One region of the Pseudoalteromonas sp. SD03 genome, then DNA from elsewhere that is predicted to be linked to it. Evidence: predicted binding sites of a transcription regulator. Region 1 holds the regulator's gene; each other region holds the start of a gene.
The links. The regulator sigma-54, encoded in region 1, starts transcription at its own class of promoters, with help from an activator protein. The targets are predictions, from matches to a motif close to GTTGGCACGNNNNTNGNNT.
Positions count from the first base shown of each region.

Region 2: ABZP26_RS04410 (P-II family nitrogen regulator) is a predicted target of sigma-54. The motif match lies at 2,380-2,398, and genes of this name have one in related genera.
Region 3: ABZP26_RS13365 (BON domain-containing protein) is a predicted target of sigma-54. The motif match lies at 2,067-2,085, and genes of this name have one in related genera.
Region 4: ABZP26_RS07400 (EF-hand domain-containing protein) is a predicted target of sigma-54. The motif match lies at 2,005-2,023, and genes of this name have one in related genera.

Region 1 is NZ_CP162514.1:454,509-458,700, forward strand. It holds gene rapZ (RNase adapter RapZ) at 1-474, opposite strand, end outside; gene ptsN (PTS IIA-like nitrogen regulatory protein PtsN) at 494-946, opposite strand; gene hpf (ribosome hibernation promoting factor) at 951-1,238, opposite strand; gene ABZP26_RS02175 (RNA polymerase factor sigma-54) at 1,265-2,764, opposite strand; gene lptB (LPS export ABC transporter ATP-binding protein) at 3,099-3,824, opposite strand; gene lptA (lipopolysaccharide transport periplasmic protein LptA) at 3,821-4,192, opposite strand, start outside.
Region 2 is NZ_CP162514.1:948,385-952,576, forward strand. It holds gene ABZP26_RS04400 (S10 family peptidase) at 1-1,103, opposite strand, end outside; gene ABZP26_RS04405 (response regulator) at 1,408-2,190, shown strand; gene ABZP26_RS04410 (P-II family nitrogen regulator) at 2,446-2,784, shown strand; gene ABZP26_RS04415 (ammonium transporter) at 2,794-4,023, shown strand; gene mrcB (penicillin-binding protein 1B) at 4,162-4,192, shown strand, end outside.
Region 3 is NZ_CP162514.1:2,857,847-2,862,038, forward strand. It holds gene ABZP26_RS13355 (tRNA1(Val) (adenine(37)-N6)-methyltransferase) at 1-616, opposite strand, end outside; gene srmB (ATP-dependent RNA helicase SrmB) at 693-1,919, shown strand; gene ABZP26_RS13365 (BON domain-containing protein) at 2,159-2,479, shown strand; gene ABZP26_RS13370 (mechanosensitive ion channel family protein) at 3,225-4,181, opposite strand.
Region 4 is NZ_CP162514.1:1,587,541-1,591,732, reverse strand. It holds gene rluB (23S rRNA pseudouridine(2605) synthase RluB) at 1-706, opposite strand, end outside; gene scpB (SMC-Scp complex subunit ScpB) at 703-1,293, opposite strand; gene ABZP26_RS07400 (EF-hand domain-containing protein) at 1,445-1,966, opposite strand; gene ABZP26_RS07395 (hypothetical protein) at 2,169-2,600, opposite strand; gene xthA (exodeoxyribonuclease III) at 2,841-3,647, shown strand; gene ABZP26_RS07385 (energy-coupling factor ABC transporter permease) at 3,653-4,192, shown strand, end outside.

The DNA of each region.
Region 1 (4,192 bases):
TTTATCTTTTTTTCCGAGTATTTTTTCACGAATAGACTCAGCAAGCTGATGCACACTTAAATCTGTGGTATCAATCATATAATCAGCACGATTAATCAATACATCAAGCAGTTGTTTTTCTTTTTTTATGGCTAAATCAAGCGGCAAAGAATCAATAGATAAAGGGTGGAGACGTCGCGTTTCTGAAAAACGTTTTATTAATGTTTGATCGTCACTGTCTAAATAAAATACCGTTGGTTTAGTAAAACCAGGTAAATATTCAATGATTTCATTAAACTGCTGTTGCTCTTTAGGTAGGTTACGTACATCAACACTCACGGCAATTTTATTATAACTGTCGGAAACACTGCGCACTAATGATGGTAATAAATTAAGAGGAATATTGTCTACACAATAATAACCTAAGTCTTCCACAACGCGTAACGCCACAGATTTACCTGACCCTGAACGACCGCTTATAATTATTAATTCCATTTATCACCTTTCTTTGTTACTACGATTGACTGACGATAACCTGATATAGTTCGCTATCCGATTTGGCGGCGCGTAACTGTTTACAAAATTCTTTATCATTGAGCTTATCAGCAATCGTGGCTAGCGTCTTCAAATGCTGCTGATTATCGCCATCGGGAACAATTAACGCGACAAAAATGTCAACCGGTCGGTTATCAATCGCATCAAAATTAATAGCTGTTTCGCTCACTAAAATCAAAGCAAGGGGCTCTTGAGCACCACTCATGCGACCATGTGGAATAGCAATGCCTCGGCCAATGCCTGTACTTCCAAGCTTTTCTCTTGCAGTTAATGCATTAAGAATATCTTGTTGTGTTAAATAGGGCAGCTTATTGTGAGCCAATTCACTGATAAATTCTAAAATTCTTTTTTTACTATTAAAAAGGACCGCAGCTTTACTGCAGTCCTGACAGATAAGTGAGCTTAGTTTCATAGTGTTAGTGTCGAGCAAGTTTCTCTTTGTGTTTAATTACTTGACGATCTAGCTTGTCAATGAGCGAGTCTATAGCGGCATACATATCTTGATGCTCAGTAGAGGCAAAAATCTCAGCGCCACTAACATGAACGGTTGCTTCAGCTTTTTGGTTTAGTTTTTCTACATCGAGAATAACGTGCACATTCGTTATGTGATCAGTGTGCCTCTGTAACTTCGAAAATTTACTATTTACGTAGTCTCTAAGCGAGTCGGTAATATCTACATGGCGACCAGTTAAATTCAGTTGCATAAACATTTTCCTCTTTGTTGTACGCCTTAAATCAAACTTTTACGTTGATTAGACGGGGGAATAGCTAGAGATTCGCGATATTTTGCAATGGTTCTCCTCGCTACTTTAATTCCTTGCTCTGCCAATATATCTGCAATTTTACTATCACTCAATGGTTTAGCTGAGTTTTCTGCAGCGATTAATTTTTTAATTAATGCACGTATTGCTGTTGATGAACATTCGCCACCATTTTCAGTACTTACATGGCTTGAAAAGAAATATTTAAGCTCAAAAATGCCACGTGGTGTATGCATGTATTTTTGCGTAGTAACACGCGATATAGTCGACTCATGCATTTCCACCATTTCAGCCACATCGTTAAGCACCATAGGCTTCATAGCCTCAGGACCGTGTTCAAAAAAGGCCTGTTGCTGCTGCACAATACAGTTGGTTACTTTAAGTAGCGTGTCATTTCTACTTTCTAAGCTTTTTATAAACCATTTAGCCTCTTGTAAGTGCGAGCGAATAAATTGGCTATCACCACTTGATTTAACCGTACGCGACATAGCTGCATATTGGCTATTTACTCTGATCTTAGGCATGCTATCTGGGTTTAATTCAACTACCCAACGACCTTTAACTTTTTTAACCGACACATCAGGAATAACGTATTCAGACTCTTCTCTGACAATAGTGTCTGCCGGTTTTGGGCTGAGCGTATGAATCAACGTCATGATTTCTTTTAGCTCATCTTCTTTAAGCTTTGTTTTTTTCATTAACGTGCGATAGTCACGTGCAGCAAGTAAATCAATATGATCGGTTAAGATCATTTTTGTTTCGTTTAAAAAAGGTGTGTCTTTATCAAATTGATTTAGCTGAATACACAAGCACTCTTGTAAACTACGCGCGGCTATTCCCACTGGATCAAATAGTTGAATACGCTTTAGTACCGCTTCTATTTCGTCAAGTTCAACTTCATCTTCGCCGTCGTTTTCTTGGTTAAAGCTTTCTAATATTTCTTCACAGCTAAGGGTTAGAATCCCTGAATCGTCCACAGCTTCTACAATTGCAATAGCTATCGCTTCATCGGTAGGACTAAACGGCGTCAGTTGAAGTTGCCACATTAAATACTCATGCAGCGTTTCAGTCGAAGAGCCTTGATAAATAGATTCATCTTCTGGCATTGGGCCCGATGAAGAGGCAGGCGCAGCGCTCATATATTCATCCCAAGTAACATCCATAGCCATATCATCGCTAATGGTGTCTTTGGTCATTGCTTCGCCGCTATCTTGCTCATACTCGCTAGGTTTATCGTCAGCTGAGGCACTTAGCGTTAAGTCATCGTTATCGGCTTTTTGTTCGTTTTTACCTGCAGTGTCTTCGCTGTAATCGTGTTCTTCAACTTCAAGCAAGGGGTTGCTATCGAGCGCTTCTTGAATTTCTTGCTGGAGATCCAATGTACTGAGTTGCAATAAGCGAATTGCTTGTTGCAACTGTGGAGTCATTGTAAGTTGCTGGCCCATGCGCAGCTGTAATGATTGCCTCATGTATCTCTAACAATCCTTTTAAATTACGGTCTGTTGACCTTTACGGATTAAAATTTGTTCAAACTAGGGGCGGTTTAATTGCGGCGCGAGGTTTGTAACCTAGTGGGCTAAGTCAAAACCGAGCAACAAAGAGTAAATCGTCCCTAGGCAGAACCCGAAGGGCAGCGCCTGTTTGGCATTGATGCTGCGTTATCGCCTATTTATGGGGAATACCACACCACATAGGCTCTGCCTTGCCTAAATACCAAACAGACTGCTGCAAATTCAACCTTGAAAGGTCAACAGACCTAAGTATAATTAATCTTAGCAGATGCTTAGTGTAATAACACACATATTAGAGCTTGAACTGCTCGCCTAAATAAACATCGCGTACTGTTTTATCGTTTAATACATATTCTGGAGTGCCTGATGCAATTAACTCCCCATGAGAAACTATGTAGGCTTTTTCACAAACATCAAGAGTTTCGCGTACGTTGTGATCTGTGATAAGTACGCCAATTCCTCGGTTTTTAAGATGCTCTATAATCTTTTTAATATCTAATACTGAGATAGGATCAACCCCCGCAAAGGGTTCGTCTAAAAGGATAAATTTAGGGTTTGCTGCTAACGCGCGAGCAATTTCAACGCGGCGACGTTCACCACCTGATAAAGCCATACCTTGACTATCGCGGATATGCTGAATGCTAAATTCATCAAGTAAATTATTTAAGGTATCTTCGCGTTGTTGTTTATTTAATTCTTTACGTGTTTCTAAGATAGCCATTAAGTTTTGATAAACAGTCAGCTTTCTAAAAATAGACGACTCTTGCGGTAAATAACCAATCCCTAAACGCGCTCGGCTGTGCATCGGTAATAAAGTAATATCTTTATCATCAATTGATATTTTGCCTTTATCGCTAGGCACAAGGCCTACAATCATATAAAAAGTGGTGGTTTTACCTGCACCATTAGGGCCAAGTAACCCCACAATACTGCCAGCTTCAACCTCTAGGCCAACGTTTTTTACAACTTCACGACCTTTGTAGCTTTTAGCTAATAGCTCTGCTTTTAATGTGCTCATGGTTGGCCTTTATCATCTTCTTTTTTATTTTCAACAGGGACTAAAATAGTGTGTACACGGTCTGTTGAGTTTTCGTCTTTTTCTGCGCTAATTAACTGCTGCTCGATATCGTAAGTGATACTTTTAGCTGTTATTTTTTGACCTGCTTGAGCAATGCTTGCATCGCCGATTAAGGTTAAAAAACGCAGCGACACATCGTAACGCACTTCATTAGCACTGGCGCTCATTATGGTGCCATCAGCTTGTGTTTCTTCAAAATATGCAGGGCTGCCTGTGGCAATTAATAACTGTTTGTTATCGCCTAGGTCATCGCGTTTATGCACTTCTAAACGGTCAGCTGTGATACGGCGATTACCATGAATAATTTC
Region 2 (4,192 bases), 490 kb from region 1:
CAGTAATCTGGTGATTCACCGGCATCGCGCTTATCAATCCCTAAATAACGAGAATCCAGACGACCAACCATTTGTCCGCGTTCACGTAATAACTCTTTCCAAAAAAACTGTGTCGGAATGTCTAAGTTATTTTGGCTAACAAATGTTTCAGATAGACCTGCATATTCGGCCATTTTTTTAATAATACGACGTTTTTCATCTGGAGCAATAAATCCGCCTTTTGCAAGCGCGGGAATGAGCTCATTAACGGTAAACTGTTCCACTTCAGGTAATAGCTCGTCTAAGTCTTTAGCTTGTAAATCAGCGTTTAATGCCTTGTGGTACCACGCTGTAGCTGCAAAGTAAGGTAAGCGGTTAGCGGCTTTTACAGGACCATCGCGCTTAATACCAATATCGGTAGGTGAAACGAGTACAACACCGTTAATGTACATCCATTGACTATTTTGTAGCTCATGCGCTAAGCCTGATACACGAGTGGTACCATAGCTTTCACCAATTAAAAATTTAGGAGAGCGCCAGCGTTCATTGCGAGATACAAAAGTATTAAGCCACTCTGCTAGATATTTTATATCGGCATTCACACCAAAAAATAACTCTTTTTGTTTATCCTTTGGTAGAAGGTTACCATCTTTATCTTCAACGACACGCGAATAACCCGTGTTTACAGGGTTTACGTAAACGATGTCGGCTACGTCTAAAACCGAGTAAGGGTTATCTTTAACACCGTAAGGTTGAATAGGGTAGCCTTCGTCGTCAATTTTTAAAACGCGTGGGCCGGTGTATGCTAAATGCATCCAAACTGACGCTGAGCCTGGGCCACCATTAAATGAAATAAGTAATGGGCGCTTTGTTCTATCATCGACCTTATCGCGCGTGTAGTAAGTGTATTGAAGGGTTGCGATGGCGTCTCCCTTGTCATCCCATACCGGTTGTGTGCCAGTTGCTACTGTGTAAGAAAATCGTTCATTATTTATTTTTGCTTTGTGCTGGGTAACCACTTTACTGTCAATATCAATGCGACGTTGATTATCGGCAAACGAGGCGCTACTTAGGGTGAGCGCAATAGCGGCAATGGGTAAAAATAGACTTCGACTAAATTTCATAAGTGACCCTTTTTATTTTATGTACTGCAGTTATAGCGATATTTGAGTAAAAAACAAAAGTAATGAGACTAGCTGCCGATAATAATCGTTGAGTTTATGTAATTAAGATTAATCTGATCACAGCAAACAGGCGAAATATGCTTGATGTGTATACCGCACTGTAAGTTTAAGGCGATTAAAAAATTTAATTATTAATTAAGTTTTTAAGTAGTTGGTCGCTTTACTTGTTTCTATATGGATGATTGAAAGTGATTTCTTTTTAGGTTTATAACCTTAAAGAGTGAGCGCAAATAAAAGGGAGTTTATGCAACGGGTTTTAATTGTTGAAGATAATATAAGAGTACAGCAGGTACTCAAACATATTGCTGCTCAATACCTTGATGTTTTGGTTGATTTTGCCTCGTCACTTACTCAATGCAAACAACTCCTGAGCCAAACAAGTTACTCACTCGCCTTAGTTGATTTGCCACTTAGTGGACAAACCGATATGGATGTTGCTCGCTATATTTTATCGCAAGGTATCCCTACGCTATTAATGACAACGCAATTAGAAGAGTCCACGCGCCTAAAAATGCTGGAATTAGGGATTATTGATTACATTATTAAAGATAACCGTGACTCTTACCTTTATGCCATTAAATTTGTAGCACAGTTACTGCGTAATCAAGGGCGTAAGGCGCTAATTGTTGATAATTCTTTATTGAGCAGTAGCTTGGTTAAGCAAATGCTCGAAAAACAGTTATTTGATGTCATTACTGCTGATAATAGCGCTCAAGCATTGCATATACTTAACCATAATAGGGCAATTAAGTTAGTCATTACTAATCATAATTTAACTGATATGAATGGGTTTGAATTAATTAGAGCAATTCGAAATGTTAAAAGTCGTGAGCAATTAGCCATTATTGGTCTGGCCGATGTATATAGTTATGGTGTTGCCACGCAGTTTATTAAATCGGGTGCAAATGACTTTTTAACTAAGCCCTTTACTCATGAAGAGTTTCATTTTCGAGTGGTAAAAACTATGGAATCGCTATGGCTGGGTGAAGCTATAAGAGCTGATTTATCCCTCGACGCGACTGAGTAAGTCATTATGCTTAAAAAATTAATTAGTACTTAGAACGTTGTGCAGCGGGTCACTAGAGATGACGTCTTGCTTTTAACCACCTCGCACCAATGCAGTATTTTGCATAAAAAAAGCGCACCTAAATGGTGCGCTTTTTTGTTTTATATATTATTTGTTTTTTTAAGTTTATGTTTTTATTATTAATTTAAAAATGGCACAAAGGTTGGATTGTATAGAGGAAATACAATAACAAGCTAGCGTCCTAAGGGGGCCTTTGTGAAAATGATCAGTGCAATAATAAAGCCATTCAAACTAGATGATGTGCGTGAAGCACTCGCTGATTTAGGCATCGAAGGAATGACAGTGGTTGACGTTAAGGGATTTGGACGTCAAAGAGGGCATACTGAGTTATACCGTGGTGCTGAATATCAGGTTGACTTTATACCTAAAATTAAACTTGAAATTGCTACTCGTAGTGAAAATTGCCAACGCGTTGTAGAAACCATTACCAAAGTCGCTGGAACGGGCAAAATTGGTGACGGAAAAATTTTTGTTTACGACCTAGACCAAATCGTCCGTATTCGTACTGGCGAGCTTGATGATGATGCAATTTAAGGGGGCAACATGGAAAATACAATTATAGAGCTGAAGTTTTCGCTCGATACGTTTTACTTTTTAATGTCTGGCATCTTAGTCATGTGGATGGCAGCCGGTTTTGCAATGTTAGAAGCGGGTTTAGTGCGCTCAAAAAATACCACAGAAATTCTAACTAAAAATATCGCGCTTTATTCTATCGCGTGTACTATGTTTTTGTTGATAGGCTACAGCATTATGTACGTAGATAATGTTGAAGGCGGTGTTATTCCTTCGTTTGGTGGCCTAATAGGTAGCCAAGCGGCAGATGCTAATCATTCATTAGAGTCTGACTTTTTCTTCCAAGTAGTGTTTGTTGCAACGGCTATGTCTATCGTATCTGGCGCCGTAGCTGAGCGTATGAAATTATGGGCTTTCTTAGTGTTTACTGTGGTACTAACAGGTTTGATTTACCCAATTGAAGGTTACTGGACATGGGGTGGCGGCTTCTTATCTGAATTAGGCTTTGTTGATTTTGCAGGCTCTGCCATTGTCCATGCAACGGGTGCGGCTGCAGCGCTTGCGGGTGTAATTCTACTGGGTGCACGTAAAGGTAAATATGGTAAAAATGGTGAAATTTACCCAATTCCAGGTTCAAATTTGCCGCTTGCTACATTAGGCACATTCATTTTATGGATGGGTTGGTTTGGCTTTAACGGCGGATCACAGTTATTAATTTCAGATAAAGAAAACGCAACAGCGGTAGGTCAAATATTACTTAATACCAACGCTGCTGCAGCTATGGGCGCAATTTCAGCCTTGTTCTTATGTAAACTGTTATGGGGCAAAGCTGATTTAACCATGGTACTTAATGGTGCACTTGCAGGCTTAGTGGTTATTACTGCAGACCCATTATCACCATCACCACTAATGGCGTGTTTATTTGGCTTACTAGGTGGCTCATTAGTGATACTTAGTATTGTCGCACTGGACAAAGCGAAGATAGATGATCCCGTGGGTGCTATTTCTGTTCATGGTGTGTGTGGCATCCTAGGTGTCGTGCTAGTACCTGTTACTAATGCTGAGGCTAGCATTGTTAATCAGTTGATTGGCCTACTATGTATTATTGGTTTTGTGTTTATTGCTTCATTCATTGTATGGGCAATCCTCAAGCAAACCATGGGTATTCGTGTTACCGAAGAAGAAGAGTTAAACGGTATGGATCAACACGATTGTGGTATTGATGCTTATCCAGAGTTTGTATCAGTTAGAAGTAATTAATTAAAAGTATTGTGTGTTCAATCAAAGCCCTACTCTGTTAGGGCTTTTTTGATTTCAGGGGAGGTTAATTTTTCAGGTGCTAGAGTAATGTGATAAGCTCCTCGCGTTAAATTAACCTTCGGAATATATTACACTTAAATGGCTGAAAAAAAGAAAACATCGACCAGTA
Region 3 (4,192 bases), 1.1 Mb from region 1:
TTTTACTTACTTCGCCATCATCATAACTAAAAGTCATCAAACTGCGGCTAAAGGGCTTATTTGGCATAGCTTGTACTTGGCAGTGACGATTTAAATACAGCCCTTGCTGCTGTGCTAATGTTATAAATAACTGCGCCTCAGTAGTGGGTAAAATAAGATTAAAACGCGAATGTTGATGACTTAGTTGCCTAAACGCACCAAGCAGTTCTGCAAAGCTTAAACCATCGGTATGGCGAGCGGTATTTCGCGCTGCATTATCACCTTTTAAACTGTGATTAAAATAAGGCGGATTAGCTATAACACAATCAAATAAACCTGCAGCCTCAAACTGCTGAATAGGCTGATGGTAAATACTAATATCCGGCCAAGGGCTTTGCTGGCAATTTTGTAAAGCCTGTTGGTAGGCGGCTTCATCAACTTCAACCGCGCTCACCTTTAAATGTGGCGCTCGTTGCTTACACATTAGAGCCAGTAACCCTGTACCTGTTCCTATATCAAGTAACGTATTTGCGTGGCTTAAATCAGCCCATGCGCCCAGTAAAATACCATCGGTAGAGACCTTCATGGCGCACTGGTCGTGCTCAACCTTAAATTGTTTAAATGCAAAACCAGACATTTTTTCACCTTTTCATTCACCAAGCAGGTTTAAGTGCGTATAATTAACGGCAATTGTCCCCTATTTTTGACACTCTATGCAATTTTCTGAATTTGATCTTGATGATAAGCTACTCAATGCTATTAATAAAATGGGCTATGAAACCCCCACTAGCATTCAACAACAAGCCATTCCTGAGGCGTTGCAAGGACGCGATATTTTAGCGTCGGCACCAACAGGTACGGGTAAAACGGCGGCATTTTTAATTCCGGCAATTCAATATTTAATGGATTTCCCACGTCGTGATCCGGGTTTTGCACGGGTATTAATTATGACCCCAACGCGCGAGCTTGCTTATCAAATTCATGAACAATGTGAGTTACTTGCAAAACAAACCCAGTTAAAAATTGGGGTGGTTACCGGCGGTATAAACTACGGTACACACAAAGAAATTTTTGAAAATAATAATGACATTTTAATCGCCACACCTGGGCGTTTAATGGAATATTTAGAAACCGAAAACTTCCATGCAGAAAACGTAGAAATGCTCATTCTTGATGAAGCCGACCGCATGCTCGACATGGGTTTTCGTAAAGAAATGCTGCGCATTTGTGATGAAGCTAAAAACCGTCGTCAGTGCTTTTTATTCTCAGCTACTCTTGAAGGTGACAGCGTAGAATTATTTGCAGAGCGTATTTTAAACGATCCCGCGCTACTTGAAGCCGAATCATCACGCAAAGAAAAAGCTAAAATTCATCAATGGGTTCATTTAGCCGACGACTACCGCCATAAACTAGAGCTATTAGTTAACACCTTAAATGGCCCTGATGTAAGTAAAGCGATTGTGTTTGTAAAAACCCGTGAGCGCCTTGAAACCCTAATTGGTGAGCTTACTAATAACGGCGTAAAAGCTGCGTGGTTACGTGGTGAAATGCCACAAGACAAACGCATGAAAGCCATGGAAAACTTCCACAGTGGCAAAACCCGTATTTTAGTCGCTACCGATGTAGCGGCCCGCGGTATTGATGTAGCTGATATAAGCCACGTAATTAATTTTGATATGCCTCGCACTGCAGATGTATACGTACACCGTATTGGCCGTACAGGTCGCGCGGGTAAAAAAGGTATTGCAATTTCACTCATTGAAGCGCACGACATTGGCATACTTTACAAAGTAGAACGTTACATAGAGCAAAAGCTAAAACGCCGTGTATTTAAAGGATTAGAGCCAAAGCATAAAGAAGCCAAGCCACCGGTTAAAAAGCGTAAAGATCCAGTAAAAATGAAAGCAAAGAAAAAAGCCAAAGCTAAAAAGAAAAAATAGCTTTAGCTTTAACACATTTAATTGAGCCGACGTTTGTCGGCTTTTTTGTGGCTTAAAAACAGTGAGTAAGCTATTCATAGTAATATGTAAAAAATACTTAGCTGAATAACTAATTAATAAAATAGTAAGTTATTTCAAATAGTTAATCTTGGAATGAAACTTGTAACCCTATCGAATATACGAGTATTAAAACGCCGAGTAATGGCGTTGTTTTTTAGTAACACACTAAGGATATAGTTATGAGTCGCATTAAATTTACTATCGGTTTTATTTCGTTTTGTTGTTTATTTTTATTAGTCTCTGCTTTTAAAGTCAGTGCAGCAACGCATTTAGCTGTAGTTAGCAGTGTGGCTACACAACCTAATTTACAACAATCTATTACTCATGAATTGCGCACTAACCCAAATTTAAAGTTAGAAAAACTAAACGTACACGTTAATGACGGTGACGTTGAACTTAAAGGTGAAGCCAATAACGGTTTTGAACGCGCTCTCGCACAAAAGTTTTTAGAAAATATGGATGGGGTTAAAATCATTCATAACAAAATTAGTGTCATTTAATACAACTTTTTCTTAACTTATACACTTAACTTATCCCTCAGCGCTGCTTGTTTCTCCAACACAAGCGGCGCTTTTTTATGGTTTGCACAATATAATTCACTGCAGAGCATATTCCCAAGCCAGTTTAAATACTTAATTAAAAGCCTTTTAGTTTACGCACCAATCGCGACGCTCATTGCAGCTGCTTATACTTTTGAAACCTTTGTTTATAGACACTTATTATAAAGAGCTTACACCAAGCTTGGGCTCTAGTTCGGTTGATTAAATAATCTATTTTGAGATGAGAAACCTTATCGATATAGTTTTATAATTGAGATGCTTTTAAGGCAGTTAGCGCAAGGCTTTAATTACTTCAGATTATCAATTGGGTCTGTTGTTCTTTCAAGGTTGAATTTGCAGTAGTCTGTTTGGTATTTAGCCAAGGGTTCTGCCCAGGGACATTTACTCTTTGTTGGCTACATGGATGGTGGTAAGGAGCGCGAGCTGGACACGGAAGCTTTGCTCGGTTTTTACTTATTATTACATGGATGTAAGCCAGTAGAATAACGCAGGAGCAGTTATCGAGCCCACTAGGCAACAAACCTCGCGTCGCGATTAAATAGCTCTTAGTTTGAACTAATTTTAATCCGCAAAGGTCAACAGACCCTTATATTATTTATTATAAAAAGCGCGTTTTACTTTGTAAAAACGCGCTGATAGTCAGTAACTATTTCCCAATGCTTTTACCTTCGGGGTTTTAAATTATTTACTCACCTTGGCTTGCATCAGTATTATTGTCACCCTCTTTATTTGCTGACTGCTGACTTATTTTATCGCTTATCATGGCATCGAGTTTTTCACCGCCTTTAATACCAAAATCCAACGTACGAATAGGAAACGGAATACTAATATCAGCGGCATCAAGTGCTTGCTTTACAGCCACAACTCCTTTGTGACGCACCGTCATAAAATCAGGCTCACCAGGGTATTTGATCCAAAACCACACCAACAAGTTTATACTGCTATCACCAAAGCCTTCGGCATAAACAGCGGTTTCATTTTTGCGGATCACAAAGTCAAATTGGTTAATTTTGTCGACGATGACCTCACTGGCTTTTTCTATGTCGTCAGCGTAAGAAATACCCACCGGCACTTCTATTCGTCTTACCCCTAAGGTGCTGTAATTACGCAGTACATTTCTAAATAGTATTTTATTAGGTACCAGTATCAATTGCCCGTAAAAGCTCTCTATTAGTGTGTTGCGCAAGTTTATTGAATGTACCGAACCAAACACATTATCGGTTTCTATGACATCACCCGCTTTAAACGGTTTACGAATTCCCATGGCTATACCCGCTATCAGGTTTTCGGTCATATCTTGAAAAGCAAAACCAATGGCAAGACCAACAATACCTGCACCAGCAAGCAGAGAAGTGACGGTACTTTTTAAGCCCATAAAATCAAGGGCAATAAATACCCCCACACTCAGTACAATAACTTTAAATATTGAGGCCATTAAATCGGCAATTTGCGTAGAGTCGAGCGAGCGACGTAAAACATTTTTCATTCCTTTGCCTGCTAAACGGGCAATAAATGAAAATAGAATGGCAATAATTACTGCAACGATAAAGTTTGGGATATGACTTATAACTACATCAAACCAACCGCCGAGCTTTTCTTCTATCAACTTTTCGGCTTCTGTAATTGAGGGAATTGAGAGCATTTATTTTATAC
Region 4 (4,192 bases), 1.1 Mb from region 1:
CTAAATCATACTCAATCCAGCCACCTTGCGGTACACGCTTATCAAGCTCTAATTTACCGTAACGAATACGAATAAGACGTGATACTTCCACATCTTGTGATTGCCATAAACGACGCACTTCACGGTTACGACCTTCGTTAAGCGTTACATTATACCAACGATTAATACCTTCACCGCCCATAGGCTTGATACCAGTGAACTTTGCGGGGCCATCTTCAAGTTCTACGCCACGCAGTAAGTTTTTCATTGTTTCGTCAGTGACTTCACCAAATACACGTGCTGAATATTCGCGTTCAACTTCATAGCTTGGGTGCATTAAGCGGTTTGCCAATTCACCGTCATTGGTAAACAGCATTAGGCCTGAGGTATTAACGTCTAATCGGCCTACTGCTATCCAGCGATCGCCATCAATACGAGGTAAGCGGTCAAAAACGGTTCTACGGCCTTCAGGGTCTTTACGCGTACTTAACTCACCCTCTGGTTTGTTATACATAATTACACGACAAATTCTGTCTGCTTTTTCTTCTATTTTAACGGTATGGCCGTCAACACGAATTAAATCGGTTTCTTCAACCCTGTCGCCTAACTTAGCTACTTTACCATTTACACTCACACGATTTGCATCAATGTATTTTTCCATTTCACGGCGTGAGCCTACGCCTGCACGGGCTAGGACTTTTTGTAACTTTTCACCTTGTATACTCATTCGGATGGTTCTCTCACAGAAGGATCACTTAATAACTGGGTAATTTTACTTTGCTGTTGCTCTGGCAATGCGGGTAAATCATGAAGTCCCGTTATCGAAAAATAATCTAAAAATTGTTTAGTCGTTGCATAAAGTGCCGGTTTACCTGGTACTTCTTTATGCCCAACTACTTTAATCCACTCTCTTTCAAGCAGAGTTTTAATAATATTTGAGCCAGTTGCTACACCCCGCACTTGCTCAATTTCACCACGGGTAATGGGTTGCTTGTATGCAATTAACGACAGGGTTTCGAGTAAAGCTCTCGAGTATTTAGGGGCACGTTCTTGCCATAAATTACTCAACCATGGGCTTAAACTACTGCACGCTTGAAAACGATAGCCACTGCCTACTTCAACTAAACGTATTCCACGCGTCTGATAGTGAACTTGAATGGCCTCTACAGCATCATTAATGCGCGCCATAGAAATTGCTAAGTCGTTTAAAACCGTGTCCTTAAGATGACGTTTTGATACGGGTTTGCCTGCCACAAAAATCGCCGCTTCAATGATTTCAATTAATTGTTCATCACTAATTCGCCGACCAACCATAATCACTCTAAAGTTAATAAAAACACACAGCCATCTATTATGACAGAACAACGGCAAACTAGGAAAACATATTAATAAAATAACATTTTATAGGTATAAAAAAGCCAGTGAAAAACACTGGCTTGGTATCAAGTGTATTTAATAATGTAATTTAGCTATTTTTAAATTGCTCAAGTGCATCGTCCTCTGCAACAGAATCACCATGCTTTTTGATATAGCTATTAAACTCTTTTTTACTTACTCGTTTATCTTTATTGCTGTCCATGTAACCAAAATGATTTGAAATATCATCATCGTCAGCTTCAGAAACTGAAATAAAACCGTTGCTATCATTATCTAAGCTTTTAAAGTCATTTTCTATTTTATCAAACTTCGCAATATCAGCCTTAAATGCAGACTCACTCACTTCACTATCTGTAGCAACTTTCCCAGCATTTAGCTGCATATAAGCATCATATTCATTACGGCTTATTTGGTTATCCATATTTGTATCTATATTTGAAAAGTGCTGCCAAATACTATCATCGTCGGCTTCTGTTTTAGAAATAAAGCCATCGCTGTCGTTATCTAAGCTTGCAAAATCACTGTCGATTTTTTCTAAACCTTGATTTGAAGAACAAGCGGCTAAACTCAATGCGGCTAAAACAGTAGAAGCTATCGTTAATTTTTTCATCAGACGTATCCTTGTATTAATAAATTTCAAATCTAGTAATACAAATACGATGCCAAAAAAAATAAACCATTAAAATCAAACAATTAACCAAGAACAACTTCTATTACGATATTTAATAATGCAATTTTTGCAAGCTACTCTGGTAATTTTTGCAAAAAAAAAGCTCGGTAAGAACCGAGCTATTTATATCTAATACGGTAATTTAGATTGCAGCGTTTTGGTAACGCTTAACAAAATCAGTAACGCTTTGGCCATTACACTTTAATGAATTTAAGTTACCAATTTGCTTACGTACTGGTTGTAAGCCTTGCTTTAATGCAGTCATACATAACTGTGTTTCTTGGTGTGAATCTTTTGCAAATACTTCTACTTTAGACACAACTGATTGAGTTGCTGCTTCTTTTTTTGCAATGTCACGGATGTCTTGACCGTTACATAGGATACTTTTTGAATAACGCGATAAATATACACCGTGCTTTGCTGCCATTTTACGAGCAGCCGAAAACCCCTCATTGGCGCTTACTACACATAAGTTAGATTCTAATTTGTTGTCTTGGCTGTAATACGTATTGCTTTGCGCAGTAGCAGTTACAGAAACAAAAAGAGAGGCGGCTAAAAGTAATTGAGTTTTCATCAGGTAGTCCTATTTGAACGAGTTAAACAAACGATTTTTGCGCATTATATAGACAACTTTTAACATATCAATTGAATATTTTATTTATTTTATTATTTAATATTGCATTTACAATGTTTAAACATTAAGCAAAAATTGATCAACATTTGTGCAGCTATTTTCTCGTTTCAGTCATGTTATGTCGCTCCAAATACTGATACAATTTAGCTAACAATGAAAATAAATTTGAAGGTAAACTTTATGAAAGTGATTTCTTTTAATATCAATGGCCTGCGTGCTCGCCTACATCAGTTACAAGCTATTATTGATAAACACCAGCCAGATATTATTGGTCTTCAAGAGATAAAAGTGCACGATGAAGCATTTCCGCTAGACGATGTACAAAAAATGGGTTACCACGTTTATTTTCATGGACAAAAAGCGCATTACGGTGTGGCAATGTTATGCAAAAAAGAGCCTAAGTCGGTATTAAAAGGCTTTTCCACCGACACAGATGAGTCGCAAAAGCGAATGATCGGCGTTACCGTAGAGCAAGAAAATGGCCGTGACCTGCATGTCATGAATGGCTACTTCCCGCAAGGCGATAATATCAACCACGAAACTAAATTCCCTTATAAACGTCAATTTTATCAAGACTTAATGACTCACCTAAATAGTCATTACACGCCTGATCAAGATGTAATTGTAATGGGCGATATTAATATCTCTCCAACCGATTTAGATATTGGTATTGGTGAGGTAAACGCAAAACGCTGGTTAAAAACCGGAAAATGTTCATTTCAACCCGTTGAGCGTGAATGGCTAGCAACGTTATTAAACTGGGGCTTTAAAGACACCTTTAGGGAGCAAAACCCAGAAACTAACGATCAATACTCATGGTTTGACTACCGCTCTAAGGGTTTTGTTGAAAATCGTGGACTAAGGATTGATGTGGTTCTGGCAACGCATGACTTAGCAGCTCGCTGTATCGACACCGGTATAGATTACGAATTACGTGCTATCGACAAGCCTTCAGATCATGCGCCTATTTGGTCTGAGTTTAATTAACGATTATGCTAAGCGTGCAATTACAGGCATTACTGTGGATTGGTGTTATTGCTATTGGCTTTTTAAGTGTTAATAAATCAACATACGCCAATTTATTTAATACGCCAGCTAGGCAAACCGGCGTGTTTGCCTGCGCGCTGGTGCTCGCTTTACTATGGCGTATAAAAGCCGGTATTTTACCTGGTCTTGATCTTCATATATTGGGCATTACTGCTGTTACGCTGATTTTAGGCTGGCGTCTGGCTATTTTAAGTTGTGTATTAGCAACAGCCCTGCTAACTGCTTTTGGACAAATAGCATTCGAGCTGATTGCGGTAAAATTACTAATAAGTGCGTTTATTCCAGTATTATTAAGCTACTTTGTATTTATGCTTTGTTACCACTACTTAGCGCGGCACTTTTTTATCTATATATTTGTTTGTAGCTTTTTAACGGCTGGTGTCGTTGCTTGCGTTAACATTATACTCGGGGGTGTTTTTTATTACGCAATTGGCGAATATAATTGGCATCAGCTAACAGAAAACTACATTTATCTCAGTCCTATT